Regions from separate parts of the Nocardia sp. 2TAF39 genome, predicted to be linked through region 1. Evidence: predicted binding sites of a transcription regulator. Region 1 holds the regulator's gene; the other holds the start of a gene.

What was found. Region 1 encodes LexA, which represses DNA repair genes until DNA is damaged. Its sites were predicted from a motif close to CGAACANNTGTTCG; they were not measured.
Region 2: recA (recombinase RecA) is a predicted target of LexA. The motif match lies at 4,317-4,330, and genes of this name have one in related genera.

Annotation. Positions count from the first base shown of each region.
Region 1 is NZ_JBFRFQ010000002.1:5,264-16,096, forward strand. Features, by position in the region: gene AB4Z47_RS01510 (LysR family transcriptional regulator) at 168-1,043, shown strand; gene AB4Z47_RS01515 (serine hydrolase) at 1,040-1,993, shown strand; gene AB4Z47_RS01520 (ArnT family glycosyltransferase) at 2,227-4,248, opposite strand; gene lexA (transcriptional repressor LexA) at 4,384-5,112, opposite strand; gene AB4Z47_RS01530 (hypothetical protein) at 5,390-5,851, shown strand; gene AB4Z47_RS01535 (hypothetical protein) at 6,115-6,267, shown strand; gene nrdR (transcriptional regulator NrdR) at 6,477-6,947, shown strand; gene hrpA (ATP-dependent RNA helicase HrpA) at 6,948-10,833, opposite strand, start outside.
Region 2 is NZ_JBFRFQ010000005.1:125,371-136,203, forward strand. Features, by position in the region: gene AB4Z47_RS05200 (DUF3046 domain-containing protein) at 24-218, shown strand; gene AB4Z47_RS05205 (phosphotransferase) at 215-1,453, shown strand; gene AB4Z47_RS05210 (MFS transporter) at 1,722-3,131, opposite strand; gene AB4Z47_RS05215 (Lrp/AsnC family transcriptional regulator) at 3,231-4,253, shown strand; gene recA (recombinase RecA) at 4,424-5,470, shown strand; gene recX (recombination regulator RecX) at 5,742-6,323, shown strand; gene AB4Z47_RS05230 (MFS transporter) at 6,856-8,043, shown strand; gene AB4Z47_RS05235 (amino acid ABC transporter permease) at 8,239-9,141, opposite strand; gene AB4Z47_RS05240 (amino acid ABC transporter permease) at 9,209-9,889, opposite strand; gene AB4Z47_RS05245 (glutamate ABC transporter substrate-binding protein) at 9,999-10,833, opposite strand, start outside.

The sequences.
Region 1 (10,833 bases):
ACCGCCGCACCACACCATCGCCGCGGCGGCGGGCGCAAATATCCGACCCGGGGACGGATGAGTCGATTTCGATATCGTCGCAGGTTCGCCCGCATGATCCGGCTCCGGTGCGGACCACGGCCGGGCAAGAACGCCGGGGCCGGCGCACCCGCTGGTTCAATGACCGCATGGACCTGATCCGCCACCTTCGCTACTTCGTCTCTGTCGCGGACGAAGGACACTTCGGCAGGGCGGCGGCCGCGCTGGACATGACCCAGCCACCGCTGTCGCAAGGACTTCGGCGGCTGGAGCGGCATCTCGGTGTCGACCTCATCCACCGCACTCGGCAGGGCGCCGTCCTCACCGCGGCCGGGCTCCAACTGCTCCCTCGCGCCCGGCTGCTCGTCGATGACGCCGAGCGTCTGCTCGCCGAATCGCACCGCATCGCGGACGCCCACGGCGTCGTGCACTGGGCGGCGATCACCGCGCTGCCCGACCGGGTGGTCACGGCCTGCGTCGGCGCGCTGCGCACCGTGATCGCACCGGATGCCACGGTGTCCACGATAGGGGGGACCACCGTCGATCTGGTCGCCGATGTGCGCGCCGGGCTGTGCGATGTCGCGGTGATCGAGCATCCGGCCCTCGTCGACGGTGTCGAGGCCCGCCCGGTCGTCAAACTGCCACGCTGGCTCGTGGTGCCGTCGGATCACCGCAGCGTCGCCGCCGAACGCCGCACCTTCCCGATGCTCGTCGGACTGAGTTTCGCCGGTCCACCGCGCGCCGCCAACCCGCCCGCCTTCGACACCGTGCTGGATCTGCTGCGCGAGCGCGGACTGGACGCACCGACCGTGCCGGCGCCAGACGATCGCGCCGTACTCGCCGCGGTGGCGGCCGGAACATGCTTCGGGCTCACCGCGATTCCCCCGTCGTCCACGCCGGGCGTGACGTGGCTGCGCATCGCGCCGCAGGCGGTGGCACTACGGGTCCGCGTCATCCACCGTCCCGGCGCCGATATCCACGCCCACGCGGTGGACCGCGTGTTGTACCGGGAGCGGCTGCGATGAGCAGCACGTCCCACGGCGACACGACACGCGGTGGCGGCCGGACGCCGGGTGGGCACAGCGTTGCGGAGAGGATCCGTGCCGTGTTCGCCGATGCGGGCTGCACCGGCTGGCTGCACGCCCGCCGCTGTGACGACTCCGCCGCCGAGATCTCGATCGGCGGTCACGAACGTGTGGTCGTCGCGTCGGTGTACAAGCTGCCGCTGTTCGTCGCGTTCTGCCGCCTCGTCGACGCCGGGCGTATCGACCCCACCGCCAGGCTCACGGTGACCCCGTCCGAGTGCACGCCCGGTCCGACCGGCATCGCCGTGCTGCGCGATCCGGTGACCATGAGCCTGCGCGACCTCGCGGCGTCGATGATGACCGTCTCCGACAACGCCGCGGCCGACATCCTGCTCGGCGAAACCGGTCTCGGCGCGGTCGAGGACCTGCTCGATCATCTCGGCCTCACCCAGACCCGGATCGTCGGCGGCACCGTCGATCTGCACCGCAGCCTGGTCCGCGACACAGACACCCACACCACCGCCGAGGCGTTCGCGGCACTCGCGGAGAACGACGACGCCTGGACGGTCTCGGCGTACGACCCGTCCTATGCGAGCGCGACCACCCCGCAGGAGATGACCCGCTTCCTGCGCTCTCTCTGGGGCGGTACGGTGCTGTCGGCCGAGCAGACCGAGTTCGTCCGGACCGTCATGCGTCACCAGGTGTGGCCTCATCGCATCGCCGCCGCGTTCCCGCACCGCAGCGTGTCGGTCGCGGGTAAGACCGGAACCATCGGGGTGATCCGCAACGAGGTCGCTGTGGTGGAGTTTCCCGGCGAATCCCCTGTCGCCGTGGCGGTTTTCACCCGCGCGGCACGCTCGGATCCGGAACTCCCCGTTGTCGACGCCGCCATCGCCGAATCGGCCCGCATCGCCGTCACCGAATTGCGCCGCCCCCTGCCGCAATACTGACGACACGACAGAACCCCGCCTCCAACAAGCGACGCAAGTGACAGCTCTCGCGTCGAAACGACAGGACGGCGGCGGTTGCACCCACGGCATTCTTGGAGGTGCCAACAGTCCGGGTGGGTAGTGCTGCGCACCGTGCTGTGATGCGCTGCGTCGCGTGAGTATCCAAGGGTGGGAATGGACTGACATCAGGGTTCTGTTATCCCTGTCCAGGGCAATCGCGCGTCGCGGCCCCGTCAGTGAGCCGGGATGGTGAGGTCGTAGACGGCGACGTTGCCGAGACGCACCGGGGTGTAGTGCGCCGAGACCCAGTCGGCGATGTCCTTGTGCCCGGCCGGACGCCACAACCCGTTGTCCGGGGCGCTCGCCTGCCCCGCGCCGGGGGGAACGCCCGGTTGGTTGCGCACGCGCCATGAGTCGGGGAGTTTCACCTCCTGCGCGAGGTAATACGTCACCTGGTGGGAGCGGACCATGGTCTGGAAATCATCGAGGGTGGGCACCGGGTCGTCGGAGGTGAAGCCGCCGATCGCGATGACCGAGGTGTGGCTGGCGAGCTCGAGGGATGCGGCGACCGAGGAACGATCCACTGCCGCCGACCAGGTCGTTGTCGTGTTGCGTAGCAGCGTGGCGACTTGCGGCTCGGTGTCGCCGTTCACGAACGACATCACCTCGCTGCGCATATCGTTCGCCGGCGTCGGCCGCTCGGGCTTCGCAGGGCCGACCGTCGGCCCGCCCCCGGTATGCGCCTGCGGGAGGGTGGCCGCGGCGTATGCCGTCGATCCGCCGATCCCGGCGAGAACACCCACGACGACCAGCACCGACACCGACCTGGCACGCACCCGTCGCGATACGGCCGGGAACGCGGCGGCGATCAGGCCCAGCGCCACCGCCACAGAGACCACCGCAAGCGCCCAGCGCAACCACGGCAGCCATTCGGCGTTGCGGCTCAGCAGCACGAACGCCCACAGTCCCGAGGTGAGCACCAATGCGGCAGCACCGATTCGGCCGAATTTCTCATCGCGCCGACGCCACATCTCGGCGACGCCGATCGCGAACATCCCGGCCACGGCGGGACCGATGGCCAACGTGTAGTAAGCGTGCATGCCGCCGCGCATCGTGGTGAATGCGATGCCGTCGATGATCAGCCACAGTCCGAAGACCAGCGCGGCCCCGCGCAGGAGGTCGGTGCGCGGAGCACGCCCGCGCGATGCGAGGACCAGTACGAAGGCGAGCAGGGCGGCGGGAAGCAGCCAGGAGATCTCGAACCCGATCTCGCCGGTGAACAGCCGGGTCGGACCCGACCCGCCGCCGAATCCGCCGAACCCACCACGGCCCTGCCCCAAGTCGCCTGGCATCTCGTACCCGGGCGGTAGTGCGAATCGGTTGCCGCCGCGGTGGTTGTGGCCGAGGAAGCGGGCGAATCCGTTGTAGCCCAGCACCAGATCCATGAACGTGTTGTTCGTCGACCCGGCCAGATACGGCCGCGACGATGCGGGCCACAGGATCGTCAGCAGCACGTACCAGCCGGATGAAACGACCAACGCCGCCGCGGCGGCGAGCAAGTGCAGCAGTCGTTTTCGCACCGAGGTCGGCGCCACGATCAGGTAGGTGAGCGCCAGCGCGGGCAACACCATGAGCCCTTCGAGCATCTTCGCCAGGAACGCGAATCCGAGCGCGACACCGGCCAGCATCAGCCAGCGCGCGCTCGCCCGCCGCAATGACCTGATCGTGCAGTACGCGCCCGAGGTCATCAGCAGCACCATCACCGCGTCCGGGTTGTTGAACCGGAACATCAACGCCACCACCGGTGTCACTGCCAGCACCGCCCCGGCCAGCAGGCCCGCGCCCCGGCTGCTGGTCGCCGTGGCGATTGTCGCGTACAGCAGTGCCACGGCCGCGACGGCCATCAACGCCTGCGGCACCAGCATGCTCGCGCTGCTGAATCCGAACAGCTGTCCCGACAGTCCCATCACCCACTGCGAGACCGGCGGTTTGTCGACGGTGATGAAGTTGCCCGGATCCAGCGAGCCGAACAGTAGTGCCTTCCAGTCCCGCGCACCGGACCAGGCCGCCGCGGCGTAGAAACCGTTGGCCATGCCGTTGACCGTGATGTGCCACAGATACGCGACGGCCGTCCCGGTCAGCAGCACCGCCAGAATCGCTCGCTCCCACCGACGAGCAGGCGGTAGCCCGAGTGGATCGGGATCGAGAGTCGTGGTTGCATCGGGCAGGGCCGCGTCGGCGCTGATCGCTGTCACTGCGGAAGTCTCGCAAGTGGCCTGGTGGATTCCCTGCGCGCTTGCTGTCAATCAGCTGTGAACGTGGGGGCGAACTCGGTTGTGTGTTGCGGTACATGTCCGCGCGGCCGACGCGGGTTGCCGTCCCTTCCGTCGTCAGATCTTGCGGATGACCGTGACGACCTTGCCGAGGATCTGGGCGTCGTTGCCGGGGATCGGTTCGAACACCGGATTGTGCGGCATCAGCCACACGTCCTTGCCGGTGCGCTTGAACGTCTTCACCGTGGCCTCGCCGTCGATCATCGCGGCGACGATGTCGCCGTTGTCGGCGACGTTCTGCTGCCGGACGACCACCCAGTCGCCGTCGCAGATCGCCGCGTCGATCATGGACTGGCCGACAACCTTCAGCAGGAACAGCGAACCCTCGCCGACCAGCTCGCGGGGGAGCGGGAAGACGTCTTCGACGGCCTGCTCCGCCAGAATCGGACCACCGGCGGCAATGCGCCCGAGCACCGGCACGAAGGTGGGCACCGGGCGGTCGGTGTCGACGGCGGCATCGGAGCCGTCCACCGCGGCGACCGGCAGACTGGTCACCGAACGCACCACCTCGTCCAGGCCTCTGACGTCCACCGCGCGTGGACGATTCGGATCGCGGCGAAGGTAGCCCTTGCGCTCCAGAGCGCGCAACTGATGGGCGACCGAGGAGGTCGACGTCAGCCCGACCGCGTCACCGATCTCCCGGATGCTCGGCGGGTAGCCGCGTTCGCTCACCGAGGTGCGGATCACCTCCAGCACTTTGCGCTGACGCACGGTGAGATCCGCCCCGGTACTCGCCGCGTCGGCGCCGCTTTCGGTCTCGTCACCCGTGTCGTCTGTGTGCCTCACCGCAACCGCCCTTTCCTGCTGTGCCCGGCCGATCCCCGCTGGGCGTCTGTCGTCATGGCCTGTCATGCATTTGGTAGTTCGAATCTAGTCCGGTCGCGTCGATGTATCAAACATCTGTTCGACGCATGTCGGGCGTTTCTGCTGACTTTGCCACTCCGTCGTGGTAGAAATCGAACACAGATTCTTCGAACATCTGATCGAATGCGTTGGGAACATGTGTTCGAATATGGACACCGGCTCGAACGGCGACGGAGCACCCACCACGGAGGTTTGTCCGATGAGTACTGCGATCAGCGACATCACCACATCGATCGATGTGACAGGTGTGGAGTTCGATCACCGCGCCGCCGCTGCGGCGGCGATCGATCTCGGTGGCGACACGGGTCCTCGCACGCGGCGCGGCGGCGCGCGCGCCAGGGCGTTGGTGCCCGCGCATCGCTCCGCGGTCGATCGGTGCCCCCGCGACGCTCGCCCTGGCGGCGCTGCGCTCGTATATGGCCGTAGCGCACGGAATTCCGCGCTCCGGCGGATGCGTGGCTCGCACCCGATGGAGCGGGTAGAGCGGGCGCAGGTCGGGTTCGCCGTGCTTGCCGTGACCGCGCTGCTGACCGCCCTCATGGTGGCGGGACTGATCGCGTTGGCGCACGTGCGGGCGGGAGACTGGGGCGGCGAGTCCGGCGGGTCGGTGCCCGCCGTGGTCGACGGCCGAGGTGGCGCGGGCTCGCCACCGCCGCGCTGACCGGTGGGATCGGCCACCTATTGTGGCCGGAATTGTTGATCGAAAATCTGCTGGAAATGTGATCTGGGCAACACTGCTCGAGCGATGTCTGGGAGCACGGTCGCGGGCAAGCCCGCCGTCCCAGGGTCCGTGCGCCCGGCGTCTTCGCCCCGGCCACGGTCCGCGCCGACGTCGCGGGCCGTAGTCTCGCGCTGCGTGTCCCGCTGCCCGACTTCGACTGGGCCGACCGAGACACGAGGTGGACATACATCACCGGTGACCTGGTGCCACGTCACATCGATCCGGAGACCGACCCGGTCCTGGCCGACGCCGTCCTCGGCGAGCCGTTCTGGACCGAACTGGCCCGCGGCCACCTCGTTCCGCGGCTGCCGGACCTCCTCGCGGATCTGACCGCGCACTGGCAGATCGTCGAATGATCGAGGTGGCGCGCCGGTAGCCGTGGGTGTGTGCGACGACTCGGCTAGTCGGACGGGTATCCTCGAACTGTTATGCAGGTTTTTCCAGATTCGAGTGGGGAATACCTGGTGCCGGGGTATAGACCTCTGTACATGTGCTCGCCGGACCGATCGTTACGATCGGCGGCCGGTCCGGACGCGAGCACACGCATCGACGAAGGATTTCTCGGATGCATTGCCCGTACTGCCGACACCCCGACTCCCGGGTGGTGGACTCGCGCGAGGCCGACGAGGGCGCGGCCATTCGCCGCCGTCGCGCCTGCCCGCAGTGTGGGCGGCGGTTCACCACGGTAGAGACCGCCATCCTGTCCGTAGTCAAGCGCAGCGGAGTCACCGAGCCGTTCAGCCGCGAGAAGGTCATTCGCGGCGTGCGGCGCGCCTGCCAAGGCCGCGAAGTCGACGACGACGCGCTGAACCTGCTCGCGCAGCAGGTCGAGGACGCGGTGCGCGCCAAGGGTTCCCCGGAGGTGCCCAGCCACGAGGTCGGCCTGGCCATCCTGGGGCCGCTGCGCGACCTCGATGAGGTCGCCTATCTTCGGTTCGCCTCGGTCTACCGATCATTCACCTCCGCCGACGATTTCGAACGCGAGATCCGGGAGATGCGGCAGGCGCGCGCCGAGGCGTTGTCGACCGCCGACTGACTAGCGTCGGGCCGCGGCGATCGCCTTCTCGATCCGCTTGGCGGACACCGGGAACGGCGTGCCGAGCTTCTGGGCGAACAGGCTGACCCGGAATTCCTCGATCATCCACCAGATCTCGGCCGCCGCGGGCGCATGCCTGCGATGCTCCGGCAGGGCCCCGACCAGGCGGTCGTAGGTGGCCAGTACCCGATCGAGTTCGACCATGCCCTGACGATCGCGAACCGCCGAGCCCGGCAACGCTTCCAGACGCATCACCGCCGCCCGCAGATAGCGGGGCAGCTCGCGCAGCCGGGAGGCACCCCACTCGGAGACGAAGCCGCGGAACACCAGGTTGTCGAGCTGGTCGCGAACGTCGTCGGCGATGTCGCGTTCGCTCCTTTCCGCGAGCGCGACCGAAACCTGGTGGGCCCCCGCGAGAACCGGCACGACCAGGCGTACGAGACGGGTGACGGCGGCGGCGAGTTCGGGACGGATTCGGGCGACGAGCGCGTCGAAGTTCTCCGGTGTGTGCATCGGACCGCCCGCGGCGGCGATGAGTTCATCGACAGCCGCCGCGCGGCAGTCTTCGATCAGCGCCTCCAGCGAGCCATACGGATTCTGGCTCAACGCAAGGCGATCCGTGGGCGACAGCCCTGCGGTGACGGACCGGACCGAGGTAGGCAGCGCGTGCAGCACCAGCGCCCGGGTGCCCAGCCGCATCGCGGCGGCCTGCTCGGCTGGGGAGCTGAGCACGCGGACCGCCACACCGTCGCCCTCGGCGACCAGCGCGGGATATCCGGTCACGGTCTGTCCGGCCACTTGGCGGCGCACCGTCGGCGCGACGATCCCGAGTGACTCGGAGGTCCACACCGTGGCGGGCGGGCGTTCCACGCCCGCGGCGGCGCGGGCGACCGAGGCGGAAACCTGTTCGGCCAGCTGCGTTTTCAGATCTGTGAGGCTTTTCCCACGGGCGAGCGCAGTGCCGTCGCCACCGATGGCGGCGAAGGTCATGCGTAGGTGGTCGGGCAGCGCGGACGGATCGAAGTCGGAGGGTGCGATCGGAACCGAACCAAGCCGGGACAACTCGCGCGCCAGCCCGGTGCGCAGCGGCTCCGCGCGCGGGGTCAGTGCGGCCAGCGCCGCCGCGGCGAAATCCGCTGCGGGAACCACACTGCGGCGCAACGCCTTCGGCAGTGACTTGATCAGCGCGGCGGCCAGTTCGTCGCGCATGCCGGGCACCAGCCAGTCGAAGCCGACGGCGCGGACGTGGGCGAGCTGTTCGACCGGGATACGCACGGTGACGCCGTCTTCCTCGGTGCCCGGCTCGAATTGGTATGTGAGCGGAAAGCTGAGCTCGCCTTGACGCCAGGAATCGGGAAAGCCGGACGGGTCGAGCGCGGCGGCGCCCTCGTTGACCACGGTGGCAGTCGAGAAGTCCAGTAGCGCAGGGGCTTTGCGTTGCGCAGTGCGCCACCAGTTGTCGAAGTGACGCACCGAGACGACGTCGGCGGGCAGGCGTTTGTCGTAGAACTCGAACAGCACCTCGTCATCGACCAGGATGTCGCGGCGGCGCGCGCGGTGCTCAAGATCGGCGACGTCGTCGAGCAATTCGCGATTGCGGTGAAAGAACACGTGCCTGGTCTGCCATTCGCCCTGTACCAGCGCATGTCTGATGAACAGCTCGCGCGAAAGCTCTGGATCGATCCGGCCGTAGTCGACGGGTCTTCCGGTCACCAGTGGGATGCCGTAGAGGGTGACGCGCTCATAGGCGCGTGCGGCGCCCCGCTTGGCCGACCAGTGCGGCTCGGAGTAGGTGCGTTTGACCAGATCGCCTGCGAGCCGCTCGGCCCAGTCCGGCTCGATCTTCGCGGCCATCCGGCCCCAGAGCCGCGAGGTCTCGACCAGCTCGGCGGCCATCACCCAGCGCGGCGGCTTCTTCGCCAGCGACGAGCCGGGGAAGATCACGAACTTGGCGTTGCGTGCGCCGAGGAACTCGCGCGATTCCGCTTCACGCACCCCGATGTGCGACAGCATGCCCGCCAGCAACGCCTGATGGATCGCGGTGGAATCCCAAGGGGCGCTGTCATTCTCGACAATCACACGGTCCGCTGCCGCTGACGCGCCGGATCGTCTGCGCCGGGAGCCCGATCGTGGCCGTCCTCCGGATTGTGTGGCCGAGCGTTCGGAGCCACGTGATCCATTGTCGGCCTTGCCATCCGGCGACCCTGATCCGGCGACACTGTCCGCGTGCGCCGACCAGCCCAGGCCCCTGGTGATCGTACGCAGCTGCCCGTGCAGATCCTGCCACTCTCTGATCCGCAGGTAGTGCAGGAACTCCTCACGGCACATACGCCGGAACTGATTGGAGGACAGCGACTTGCGCTGCCCACCGAGGTACTCCCACAGTCGCAGATAGGCCAGGAAGTCCGAGCCATCGACGGCGAACCGCGCGTGTTTGCTGTCGGCGGCCTGCTGATGCTCGGCGGGCCGCTCCCGCACATCCTGGATCGACAGTGCCGCGACGATGACCAGCACTTCGGCCAGACAGCCGTTGCGCTGCGCCTCTACCAGCATCCGCGCCATCCTGGGATCGACAGGAAGCTGGGCCATCTCGCGACCGATCGGCGTGAGCGACAGGGCGTCGTCGTCGCGGGTACTCGCCCTCGGACGACTTGTCATGTCGACGGCGCCACGCCGTCGCGTGTCCTCTTGTGCCGGCGTGGTATCCGACCGAGGCCCTGGCTTGCCGATGCGCCGCGCGAGTGCCCCGAGCTCCTCGAGCAGGGCGACGCCGTCGCGTATGGCGCGGCGGTCCGGCGCCTCGACGAACGGGAAGTCGTCGACGTCGCCGAGCCCGAGAGCGGTCATCTGCAGGATGACCGCGGCCAGGTTGGTGCGCAGGATCTCGGGTTCGGTGAAGGAGGGCCGGGATTCGAAGTCGTCTTCGGAGTACAGCCGGATACAGATGCCGTCGGCGACCCGTCCGCAGCGCCCGGATCGCTGCCGGGCCGACGCCTGCGACACCGGTTCGATCGGCAGCCGCTGCACCTTGGTCCGCATCGAGTACCGCGAGATCCGTGCGGTCCCCGGGTCGACGACATACCGGATTCCCGGAACCGTCAGCGAGGTCTCCGCGACGTTGGTTGCCAGCACCACCCGCCGACCGCTGTGCGGAGCGAACACTCGGTGCTGCTCGGCCGCGGACAGCCGCGCGTACAGCGGCAGGATCTCGGTGCGCGGCAGCTTCAGATCGCGCAGTGCGTCGGCGGTGTCCCGGATCTCGCGTTCGCCGGACAGGAACACCAGCACGTCACCGTCGCCCGCGGCGAACAGCTCTGTGACCGCGTCGCCGATCGCGTCCACCGGGTCCCGGTCGACGATGCGGGTGTTCTCGTCCTCTTCGTCGTCGGCGACCGGGAGTTCCAGCGCGAGCGGCCGATACCGGATCTCCACCGGGTAGGAGCGGCCGGAGACCTCGACAATCGGTGCGGGAGTTCCGTTGTCGTCGGCGAAGTGCCTGGCGAACAGTTCCGGGTCGATGGTCGCCGAGGTGATGATCACCTTGAGATCGGGACGCCGTGGCAGCAGTTGCTGGAGGTAGCCGAGCAGGAAGTCGATATTGAGGCTGCGTTCGTGCGCCTCGTCGATGATGATCGTGTCGTAGCGGCGCAGCAGCCGGTCGCGTTGGATCTCGGCTAGCAGGATGCCGTCGGTCATCAACTTGACCAGCGTCTGCTCGGAGGCATGGTCGGTGAAGCGCACCGTATAGCCGACGACGTCGCCCAGCTCGGTGTCGAGTTCCTCCGCGATGCGCTCGGCGACGGTGCGTGCGGCCAGCCTGCGCGGTTGGGTGTGCCCGATGGTGCCGCGGACGCCGCGGCCGAGCTCGAGACAGATCTTGGGAATC
Region 2 (10,833 bases), on a different contig from region 1:
GTGCCGGGAGTATCTTGGGGACGGTGCGGTTGACCGAGTTCCAGGAACTGTTGCACGCCGAGTTCGGTGTGGCGCGAGGTGACGCCCTGCTGACCGACCACGTTGTCCCCGCGCTCGGGGGACGCACCGGAGCCACCGCCATCGAGGCGGGGGTGGATCCGCGGGACGTGTGGCGCGCGCTGTGCGCGGAGTTCGACGTGCCGCGGGCGCGCTGGTGAGCGCCACCGGGCAGGTCGATCAGGGCGGGCCGCTCTACCGGTTCGATGAGCGGCGTCGGATGATCCCGCTGGATCCGGAGCGCTTGGCCGCCCGGGTGGTGCACGCCCATCCCGTCGACTTCGCGGGTTTCCGGCAAACCGGCATCGAGCTGATGCTTCTCGGCCGCTACGACGAGTCGCTCGACCACCTCGATCGTGCGCTGGAACTGGTGGACACCGAGCAGCGTCGAATCACCGTGTGGATCAATCTGGGCGACGTCTACCGCTATCGAGGCGACGCTGTCACGGCCGAGAGGCTCTATCGCCGCGCCGTCGAGCACGCGCGCGCGTCCGCGCCGGAGGTGCTCTCCTTCGCCGTCCAGCACCTGGGTAAGGCGTTGGCCGAACAGAACCAGCTGCGCGAAGCGCATACGCTGCTGGCGGAGGCGATGGAACTGCGCGTCGCCGAAGGCGACCCCGAGGAGATCGAATCCACCCGCGCCGCCCTGGACATGCTCGGTGAGCTGCCGACACCGTTGCCGCCCACGGTCGCCGCGCTACTCGGCGAGGCGCCCACCTGGTCGGACGAGCACGAGGGCATGAGCGGTGGCGTCGTGCTCGTCAACGGCGCCTACTGGCTGAAGCGCGGTCCGAAGGCGGTCGCCGAGCACGAACGCCTGAACTGGTTGCGGGACCGCGGGATTCGCTTGCCAGAGGTCGCGGCATTCGAGGACGACGTGCTGGTGCTCGCCGACGCGGGCGCGCCGAGCCTGGCCGCGCGGGACAACTCCGAAGAGCCGGCCTCGATCGGCACCGTCATGGGCTCGATCCTGCGGCGGCTGCACGGCATTCCGATCGATGAGTGCCCGTTCGACGGCCGCCTGGACGTCGTCTTGGCGCGGGCGCGCCGCCAGGTGATCGAAGGTCTTGTCGATATCGACGATTTCGGCGACGACAACCGGGGCTCGAGCCCGGCGGACCTGCTGGCGCGGCTGCTGGCCGAACGTCCGGACCACGAGGATCTGGTGGTGACGCACGGTGATTTCACCCCGGCCAATGTGCTGGAGGGCGAGATCCTGCTCGATGTCGCCGCGCTCGGCGTGGCCGATCGGTATCGGGATGTGGCGATTGCCATGCGCGATCTGCGCGAGGACTTCGGCGAGGCGGCGGTGGTGGCGTTCTTCGGCGCCTACGGCTCGACCGAGCCGGACCCCCGCCGCCTCGCGTACTACCGGCTGCTCGACGAATTGTTCTGACAGCGCGTCCGAGAACTGCGTGGGGGAGCTTGTGACGCCGTCCTTCTCGGCCGTTAGGTGCCAAAACCGTTGAGGTGGGGTTACCGGTTCCGTGTCGTCCGGGCTGGTTTCACACCCCCATAAAAGGGGGTGTGCGAGCCGTCCCGTCGGCGGGCGCTGCTATCCGGGGCCCGTGCTTCGGGCTCCTGAACTCGGGCACAGATCCGGTTGCTGGCCAAGCCAGTTGGGTGGCCGGCTGTGGGCGGGAGGTCGCCACCTCGCGGCACGGTCAGGCGGCGACGACTTCCGGCACGGCTCCGGCCGGTTCGACCTCCGCCCGCTGCCGATGGAACAGCCCGAACGCGATCAGTCCGAACACGACGCCCACCGCGGACGCGACGCGGAACGCCGCGTCGAGCCCGTCGACGAAGTGCGGCAACGTCGTCGGCCGGTCGGCGGTGGCCACGCCACGGAACACGGTGCCGAGCACCGCGACGCCGAGCGCAAGTCCCAGCTGCCGCGCGGTGTTCACCGCGCCCGCGGCGGTGCCGCCCTGCCGCGGCGGCACGGCCGCCATACCGACCGACACCAGGGCGGGCGCGTTCACACCGATCCCGACACCGATCACCACGAATCCGGGAACCAGTGCGACCCAGGAGGATCCGGTGCCGATCAGGGTGAGCAGTCCGGTGCCGAGCCCGACCACGACCAGCCCCGCACCGATGGTCCACTTCGGCGCGGTGTCGTGCAGTAGTCGTCCGAACATACCGGCCACCAGGAACGCGGTCGCGGCCATCGGCAGCATCGCCAGTCCCGCGTGCAGCGGCGACATGTGCAGCTGCTGCTGCAGCCACAGCGAGATCAGGGGAGTGCTCGCGAACGCGGCGAAAGTCTGCCCGGACGCGCCGAACAGTGTCGCGCCGAAGTCGCGATTGCGTAGCAGTGCGAGCGGGAACATCGGTGCGGCGCCGCGGGATTCGACGAACCCGAAGGTCAGCGTCGCGACGGCGCCGAGCGCGAGTGCGGTCAGTGCGGCCGCGTCGGTCCACCCGTGCTCGCCACCGCGGATGACGCCGTAGGTGACCGCTGTCGCCGCGGTGGCGAAGGCCAGCATGCCCAGCACATCCACCGACCGGTCCGCCCTGCGTTCCGACGGCGGGAACACGGTGGCGGTCAGCCCGATGGCCAGCACCGCGATCGGCAAGTTGACGAAGAAGATCCACCGCCACGACAGCGCCTCGGTGAGTACGCCGCCCAGCACCACCCCGATACCCGCCGCCGCGCCGGACACCGCGCCCCAGGTGCCGAAGGCTATGCCGCGGTCACGACCGGTGTAGGTCGCGTGCAGCAGCGAGAGCGTGGTGGCGAACATGGCCGCGCCGCCGACGCCCTGCAGCACCCGCGCCGCAACAAGACTCGCCGCGGACTCGGCGACACCGCAGCCCAGCGACGCGACCGCGAAAACGGCGAGTCCGGCCAGATAGGCGCGCTTCGCGCCGACCCGGTCGGCCAGTGACCCGAGCACCAGCAACAGCGCGGCCAGCGCGAGGGCATAGCCATCCACCACCCACTGCAACCCGGACAGCCCGGTATCCAGATCGGTGGCGATGTCGGGCAGCGCAACGTTCACGATGGTGACGTCGATGAGCAGCATGAGCGTGCCGAGGCACGCGGCGAACAAGGGGAGCCATTTTCTCACGAGGGGCCTCCATGACGGATTCGAACGATATCGACGCCAAGCGTGCGGCAATCGAACGTATCCCCCTAGCTGTAGCGGTATCGGCGTTAGATTCCTCCTATGTCGTACGATGACCCGACGGAATCCTCCGTACTGGATGTGCTGGACAAACAGATCGTGCACGCGCTTGTGCACGATGCCCGGATTCCGTTCGCCAAGCTGGGCGGCATTCTCCGGGCATCCGAGCAGACGGTGGCGCGGCGCTATCGCTCGCTGCGACAGCGCGGGATCCTGCATGTTTCGGGACAGGTGAACGCGGTACCGCTCGGGCACGCGAGATGGGTGCTGCGGCTGAAGTCGACGCCGGACAAGGCGTTGCGCCTGGCCGAGTCGCTGGCCAGGTTCCCGGATCTGAGCTGGGTCACATTGCTGTCCACCGGTTCCGAGGTGACCTGCGTCAGCAGGCCGCGCTCGGTCGAAAGGCGGGACGCGCTACTACTGCACACCCTGCCGCGTGCTCCGCAGGTGCTCGAGCTGACCGCGCACGAGGTGATGCACCGGTTCCCGCCCGACGAGGAGTGGCCGCGCTACCGGCACCTGTTCACCGCCGAACAGCTCGAGGAGTTGGGGCCCTACCGGTCTCGTCCCGCGAGTGTGGGGCCGGACGCGCCGGTGGACCTGTCCGCGGCGGACGAGGCGATGCTTGCGTTGCTCGGACGGGACGGGCGTGCGCCATATGCCCAGCTCGCGGCCGAAACCGGGTGGACGGCACCGCGAGTCGCGCGGCGCATGGCCGAGTTGGTGGCGGCGGGCGTGCTGTACTTCGACCTCGACTTCGCGATCGAGCGGATGGGCTACGGCGTGCGCGGGGCGCTGTGGCTGCGGGTGCGCCCCTCCGATCTGGACGCGGTGGGGCGGGCGATGGCGACGCATCCCGAGATCGTGTTCGTTGCCGCCACCACGGGGCCGACCAATCTGATGGCGTCGATCATCTGCCGCGATACCGCCCACCTCTACCGGTATGTCACGGAGCGGCTCGGTGCGCTGGACGGGATCGCCGGCCTCGAGGTGACGCCCTCGCTGCGCGTGCTCAAACAGGCGCAGACGCTGCTGGATAGCGATCGGATCGCGCTGGTGCGGTGATCGCGCGAGGTTTGCCGGGAACGGCGAAGTCCGTTCGCGCGTTGGCTGGCGCGTCGCTTGACTCGAACATCCGTTCGCCTAATCTTGACGGCAGAACTTGTCGGTGCCGCCCTCTACTGTAGGCGCCAACCACAGAACAAGACCTACCCGTCGAAAAGGGGATCAGGACCATGGCACCACAGGCGTACGACCGCGACAAGGCGCTCGAGCTCGCGCTGGCCCAGGTGGAGAAGAGCTTCGGCAAGGGCGCGGTCATGCGCCTCGGCGAGGAGGCCCGCCAGCCCATCTCGGTGATCCCCACCGGCTCCATCGCGCTGGATGTAGCACTGGGCATCGGCGGCCTGCCGCGCGGCCGCATCGTCGAGATCTACGGTCCGGAATCCTCGGGTAAGACCACTGTCGCGCTGCACGCGGTGGCCAACGCGCAGGCCGCGGGCGGTGTGGCGGCGTTCATCGACGCCGAACACGCGCTCGATCCGGATTACGCCCGCAAGCTCGGCGTCGACACCGACGCGCTGCTGGTCTCCCAGCCCGACACCGGTGAGCAGGCTCTGGAGATCGCCGACATGCTGGTCCGCTCCGGCGCCATCGACATCATCGTCATCGACTCGGTGGCCGCGCTGGTGCCGCGCGCCGAGATCGAGGGCGAGATGGGCGACAGCCACGTCGGTCTGCAGGCCCGCCTGATGAGTCAGGCGCTGCGCAAGATGACCAGTGCGCTGAACAACTCCGGTACCACCGCGATCTTCATCAACCAGTTGCGCGAGAAGATCGGCGTGATGTTCGGCTCGCCGGAAACCACCACGGGCGGTAAGGCGTTGAAGTTCTACGCGTCGGTGCGCCTGGATGTGCGCCGCATCGAGACGCTCAAGGACGGCAGTGACGCGGTCGGCAACCGCACCCGCGTCAAGGTCGTGAAGAACAAGGTTTCGCCGCCGTTCAAGCAGGCCGAGTTCGACATCCTCTACGGGCACGGCATCTCCAAGGAGGGGTCGCTCATCGACATGGGTGTCGAGCAGGGCTTCATCCGCAAGTCCGGCTCCTGGTACACCTACGAGGGCGACCAACTCGGCCAGGGCAAGGAGAATGCCCGCAAGTTCTTGCTGGAGAACATCGACGTGCGCGACGAGATCGAGAAGAAGATCAAGGAGAAGCTCGGCATCGGCGCCGACGTGACCGCGGAGCAGGCCGCCGCTGAGGTGCCCGCCGATTTCTGAGCCGATGAGCGGCCGGCGATCGCCCGGACCGCGTCGGGCCGCGCCCGAGGGGTCGCGGTCCGACGCGGTGCACGAGATGCGGCGCCGGTTGGACGAACTCCTGTCCGCCTCCGGCCGGTCAGCTGACTCCCGGCCCGGTGGACAGGAACCTGAACGAGTCCGGAGGGCCGAAGGTGGTTCGGCTGGGCCGGACACCATGGAAACCCGGTCGAGCGCGTCCGATCCGCAGCGGGCGCGTTCGGTCGGGTCCCGGCGTGAGCGCCGAAACACGATGTTGCGCAACGACTCCCAATCGGCTGGCCCCGAACGGTCCGACGCCCGAGGGGCGGATCCGGCGCCGGGATCCGGTGGTGGGACGGTCGAGCAGGCGAAGGACGCGTGCCTTCGCATGCTCGCCGGTCGCGCCCGCAGCCGCGCCGAGCTCGTCCAGCACCTGACCGCCAAGGGGTACCCGCCCGAGGTGAGTGATCGTGCGCTCGATCGCCTCACCGAAGTAGGTCTCATCGATGACGCTGCGTTCGCCGAACAATGGGTGCACTCCCGCCACACCTTCGCCGGCAAAGGCAAAAAGGCGCTCGCTATGGAACTTCGCCGCAAGGGCGTCGCGCAGTCGGATGTCGCGCCCGCCCTGGCCGCCATCACCGACGACGACGAGGATTCCCGCGCCGCCGACCTGGTTCGCCGCAAACTACGCTCTCTGCCCCGAGACCTGGACCGCGACAAGATGATCCGCCGCCTCGTCGGCATGCTGGCCCGCCGCGGCTACGGCCAGTCCACGGCCTACCGTGTGGTCAAAGCCGAGCTGGCCGGTCACGGCGCCGAGGACGACCTAGTCGATCCCACCATCGACTGAACCGCGCCTGCGGCGATTCTCCCGCGATGTCGAGCGCCAATGAACCCGGCCACGAGCCCCGGATCTCGATGCGCTACCGGAATCCCGTGCGGCTGCGGCATATGTTGAATCCTTACTGCACGAGCTTTTCGACAGGCAGGTCCCATGACCCTACGGCTGAGTTGGGAACAAACTTCGTGATCTCCGAAATTCCATCCAGTTCCGGGACCGCGGCGAGAAAGCGGAGATAGCTGCCATCTCCGAGTCGGGTCGAGGGCTGATCCGGATGGTCGGGCTACATGATGGAGACCCTCGTGCTCTCGCTGCGATTCCGTGATCACGCTGATCACCCCCACACTCCACTTCATCGAGATCAACAGCCGAGTTCAGGCGGCGGCCCCGAACCACCGGACGCGGGCCGCGCCCGTCGAAAGCGGAGGTAGATTGTGTCGAAGCATATGGGAAGATGCTGCGCGAGGATTCCGACATGGGTTCTCTGCCAGGCGAAGACGTATCGGTTGAACGTTCACGAGCACGACCGGACAATCGCACGGTGACTGCCGACACCCAGCCTTTCGTTCGTGACCGGATGACCGTGCTGTCCTACAGCGTGCTGGGTGCGTACACGTTCTGGTTGTATGCCTTCGGGCCCGCGCTTTCGTTGCTGCGCGCCGAGCTCGACTTCTCCTACACGATGATCAGTGTGTACTCCGCACTGTGGGCGGCCGGGTCGATCCTGGCCGGGCTGGTTTTCCCGGCTCTGGCCGCCCGGGTCGAGCGGCGTGTGCTGCTGTGGTGGTCGGCGCTGGTGACTACCTGCGGTGCGGCGATGTTCACCCTCAGCCACGGCATCGCACCCACGCTCGTGGCGGCGTTGGTCATGGGATGTGCCGGCACCACGGTGCAGACCACGACCCAATCGGTGCTTGCCGATCGGCACGGCCCACGCCGAGACATCGCATTCGTGGAGTCCAATATCGGAGCCGGCGCGGCCGCAGTGCTGGCGCCACTGGCGCTCGGGATCCTGCAGTCCACCCCAGCCACCTGGCGTACCGGTATGGCAGTGCCCGCCGTGGGCATGGTTGTGCTGTATCTGCTCTGCCGCCGGGAATCCTTCCCGGCGGCAGAGCACACCGTCGTCCGCCAGGGCGGGAATCGCTGGTCTGTACTGCCCTGGACGTGTCGGCTGTTGTGTGTACTGGTGGCCGTCGGTATAGGCGTGGAATTCTGTGTGGTCTACTTCGGCACCGAATTGCTCATTGCCACAACGAACATGTCGATCTCGGTGGCTGCGACAGCTATGACGGCGTTCTACGCAGGCATTCTGCTCGGCCGCGTCGCAGGCGCCCGGCTCACCCGCCGTCCGGGCCGCACCGTTGTCCTCGTCGGCTGGTCGCTGATGATCACCCTGGCCGGATTGCTCACGCTGCTGTTCAGCACAACCGCCGCGGTGGCGGTGATCGGGTTGTTCGCCACCGGACTGGGCATCGCCAACCAGTTCCCACTGGTGCTGGCATTGGCGTTGGCTGCCGCGTCGAACCGCACCGACGTCGCAAACGCTCACGCCCAGCTGCTCGGCGGCGTGGTGGTGCTGGCTTCCCCTTTCCTGCTCGGCACCATGGCCGACCACACCAGCCTGATCGCCGGTTTCGCTGTCGCCCCCACTCTGACCGCGATATCCGCACTGTGTCTGATCGCCACTCGCCGCACACCTGCCACCGAAACCTCGGTGTCGACATAGTTGTCGCTACGGCCCGAGCTTGGCAGCGCGAAACCACCGACGCGCACCGCCGCTGCTTACTCGCCGTATCCCCGAGGATGGTCGCGCCCGCGTCCTCGGTCAGCTCGGGATCGGCGCCGGTGCGCTGGAACCGATCACCTCATCCAGCGCTCGCCGTCCCGGCCGGGTACTTCTCGGACGTTCGGTGATCGATGCTCACGCCTTCTTCCCGATGTCGACGCCGGGCGCCGCGTCGGTGAGGATGGAGTCCGCGGCCACCACGGCCGCGCCACCCTTGCCGCGTTTGCGCGCCCGCAGCCGCCGTTCCAGCTTGGTCGCCACCAGCGTCAGCGCACTGTTGAGGGCGATCATGATGACCGCGATGATCATCAGCGCCGGAACGGTGTTCTGTTCGGCCGCGCCGAGCTGCTGGCCCGAACGCACGATCTCGACGTAGGTGATCTGGTAACCGAGTGCCGAGTCCTTCAGTGCGACGACCATCTGCGAGATCAGCGCGGGCAGCATCGCGGTGATCGCCTGCGGCAGCAAGATCAACCGCATCAGCTGGCCCTTGCGCATGCCGAGCGCGACGGCCGCCTCGGTCTGCCCCTTCGGCAGTGCCAGGATGCCCGCGCGCACGATCTCGGCGATAACCGAACCGTTGTAGATGGTCAGCGCGGTGACGACGGCCGCGAGCGCGAGATCGTCGGACTTGAAGACCTTGTAGTCGGAGAACACCGCGAACAGGAAGATCATCAGGATCAGCACCGGGATCGCACGCGCCACCTCGACGATCGCGCCCGCGATCCAGCGCATTACCCGGTGCTCCGACAGCCGAAGTATGCCGAAGACCATGCCGAGGACCAACGCGAACACGATCGACAGCAGCGCGGCGACGATGGTTCCCCGCACACCGGGCAGCAGGTAGGTCGACCAGACCTCGGCATCCAGGAAGGGCTTCCACTTCTCGGTGGTGAACTGCCCCTTGTCGGCGAAGCCGCGGTAGAGCACCCAACCCGCCGCGAGCACCGCGACCCCGACCAGGACCGAAAAGATGTTGTTGCGCAGCCGTGCCTTCGGGCCTGGGGCGTCGAACAGGACCGAAGGGCCTGTGGTCATGCCCCCGCCTCGCTGACGCTCGGCTCCGGCATGACCGCATCCGCGGCTGTGTTCATGATTCGCTCGCTCATCGGGCCACCTCGTATCGCTTGGCCAGCCAGCCGAAGAACAGGCCGGTCGGGAGGGTCAGGATCACGAAGCCGAGCGCGAAGATCGCGCCGATAGCCAGCACGGCGGCCTCGGTCTCGTTCATCTCCGCCATCAGGGTCGCGGCTTCGGCAACGCCGATGGCCGAGGCAATGGTGGAGTTCTTGGTCAGCGCGATCAGCACGCTGCCCAGCGGGGCGATGACCGAGCGAAACGCCTGCGGCAGCACGATGAGCCGCAGATTCTGCACGAAGCCGAAGCCGAGCGAGCGGCCCGCCTCGGACTGGCCCATCGGCACGGTGTTGATGCCCGAGCGCAGCGACTCGCAGACGAACGCGGCGGTATAGATGCTCAGGCCGATAACGGCGAAGCGGAAGTTGTTCTGCGCCACCGAATCCGGCCCCTCACCCGCGAGCCGCCAGCCCATCGTGGTGTAGAGGCCCAGCGACATGAACACGATGATCAGCGTGAGCGGGGTGTTGCGGAAAATGGTGACGTAGGCGGTACCGACCCACCGCGCGACCGGCACGGGGGAAACGCGCAGTCCGGCGACGATCGTGCCGAGGATCAGCGCGCCGATCGCCGACAGCACGGTCAGTTTGATGGTCACCCAGAAGGCTTCGAGGATTTTGGTGTCATACCTCGAGATCAGGTCGAACACGGCGGACGCGTCCCTCCGATCGGGTCTCGATGGTCAAGGGAAGTGCGGCGGGAGGCCCGGCCCGGGTTGGGGCCGGGCCACCCGGGCTCGGGTGGAAGACGAACCGAACTCAGTACCGGTTCACCGTCGGCGGCTGTGGCGGCTGGTAGCCGGAGGCGCCGACAGTCGTGTCGAACGCCTTCTTCCATGACCCGTCGGCGATCATCGCCTCGATCGCGTTGTTGACCTGATCGCGGAGTTCCTTGTCACCCTTCTTCAGGCCGATGCCGTAGTTCTCCGTAGTGAACGGCTTGCCGACGAGCTTGAACGCCCCAGTGCTCTGCGCGGCGTAGCCGGCCAGAATGATGTCGTCGGTCGTCACCGCGTCCCACGAACCCGCGCGTAGTCCCTCGAGGCACAGCGAATAGGTGTCGTTGGCCTGCAGCTGGGTGTCGGGGAAGTTCTTCTGGATGTTCTGGGCGGGTGTGGAGCCCTTCACCGAGCAGACCTTCTTGCCTTTCAAACTGTCAGGGCCGGTGATGTCGGTGTTGTCGGCACGCACCAGCAGCGACTGTCCCGCGACGTAGTACGGACCGGCGAAATCGACCTTCTCCTTGCGCTGGTCGTTGATCGAGTAGGTGGCGACGATGTAGTCGACCTGACCGTTCTCGATCAGCGTCTCGCGCTGGCTGGAGGGGGATTCCTTCCAGGTGATGTTCCCGGGCTGCACGCCGAGCTTGCCTGCCACGTACTTGGCGACCTCGACGTCGAAGCCGCTGTAGGAGCCATCCTTGTTGCGCAGTCCGAGACCCGGCTGGTCGAACTTGATGCCGATGGTGAGCTTGCCGTCCTTGGCGTGGTCCAGGGCGGATTTGTCACCGCCGCCGCCACACGCGGTGGCGGTCGCGGCCGCGAGTGTCAGGGCGATCGCCCCGATACCGAGTCGCAGGGCACGGTTGATCCTC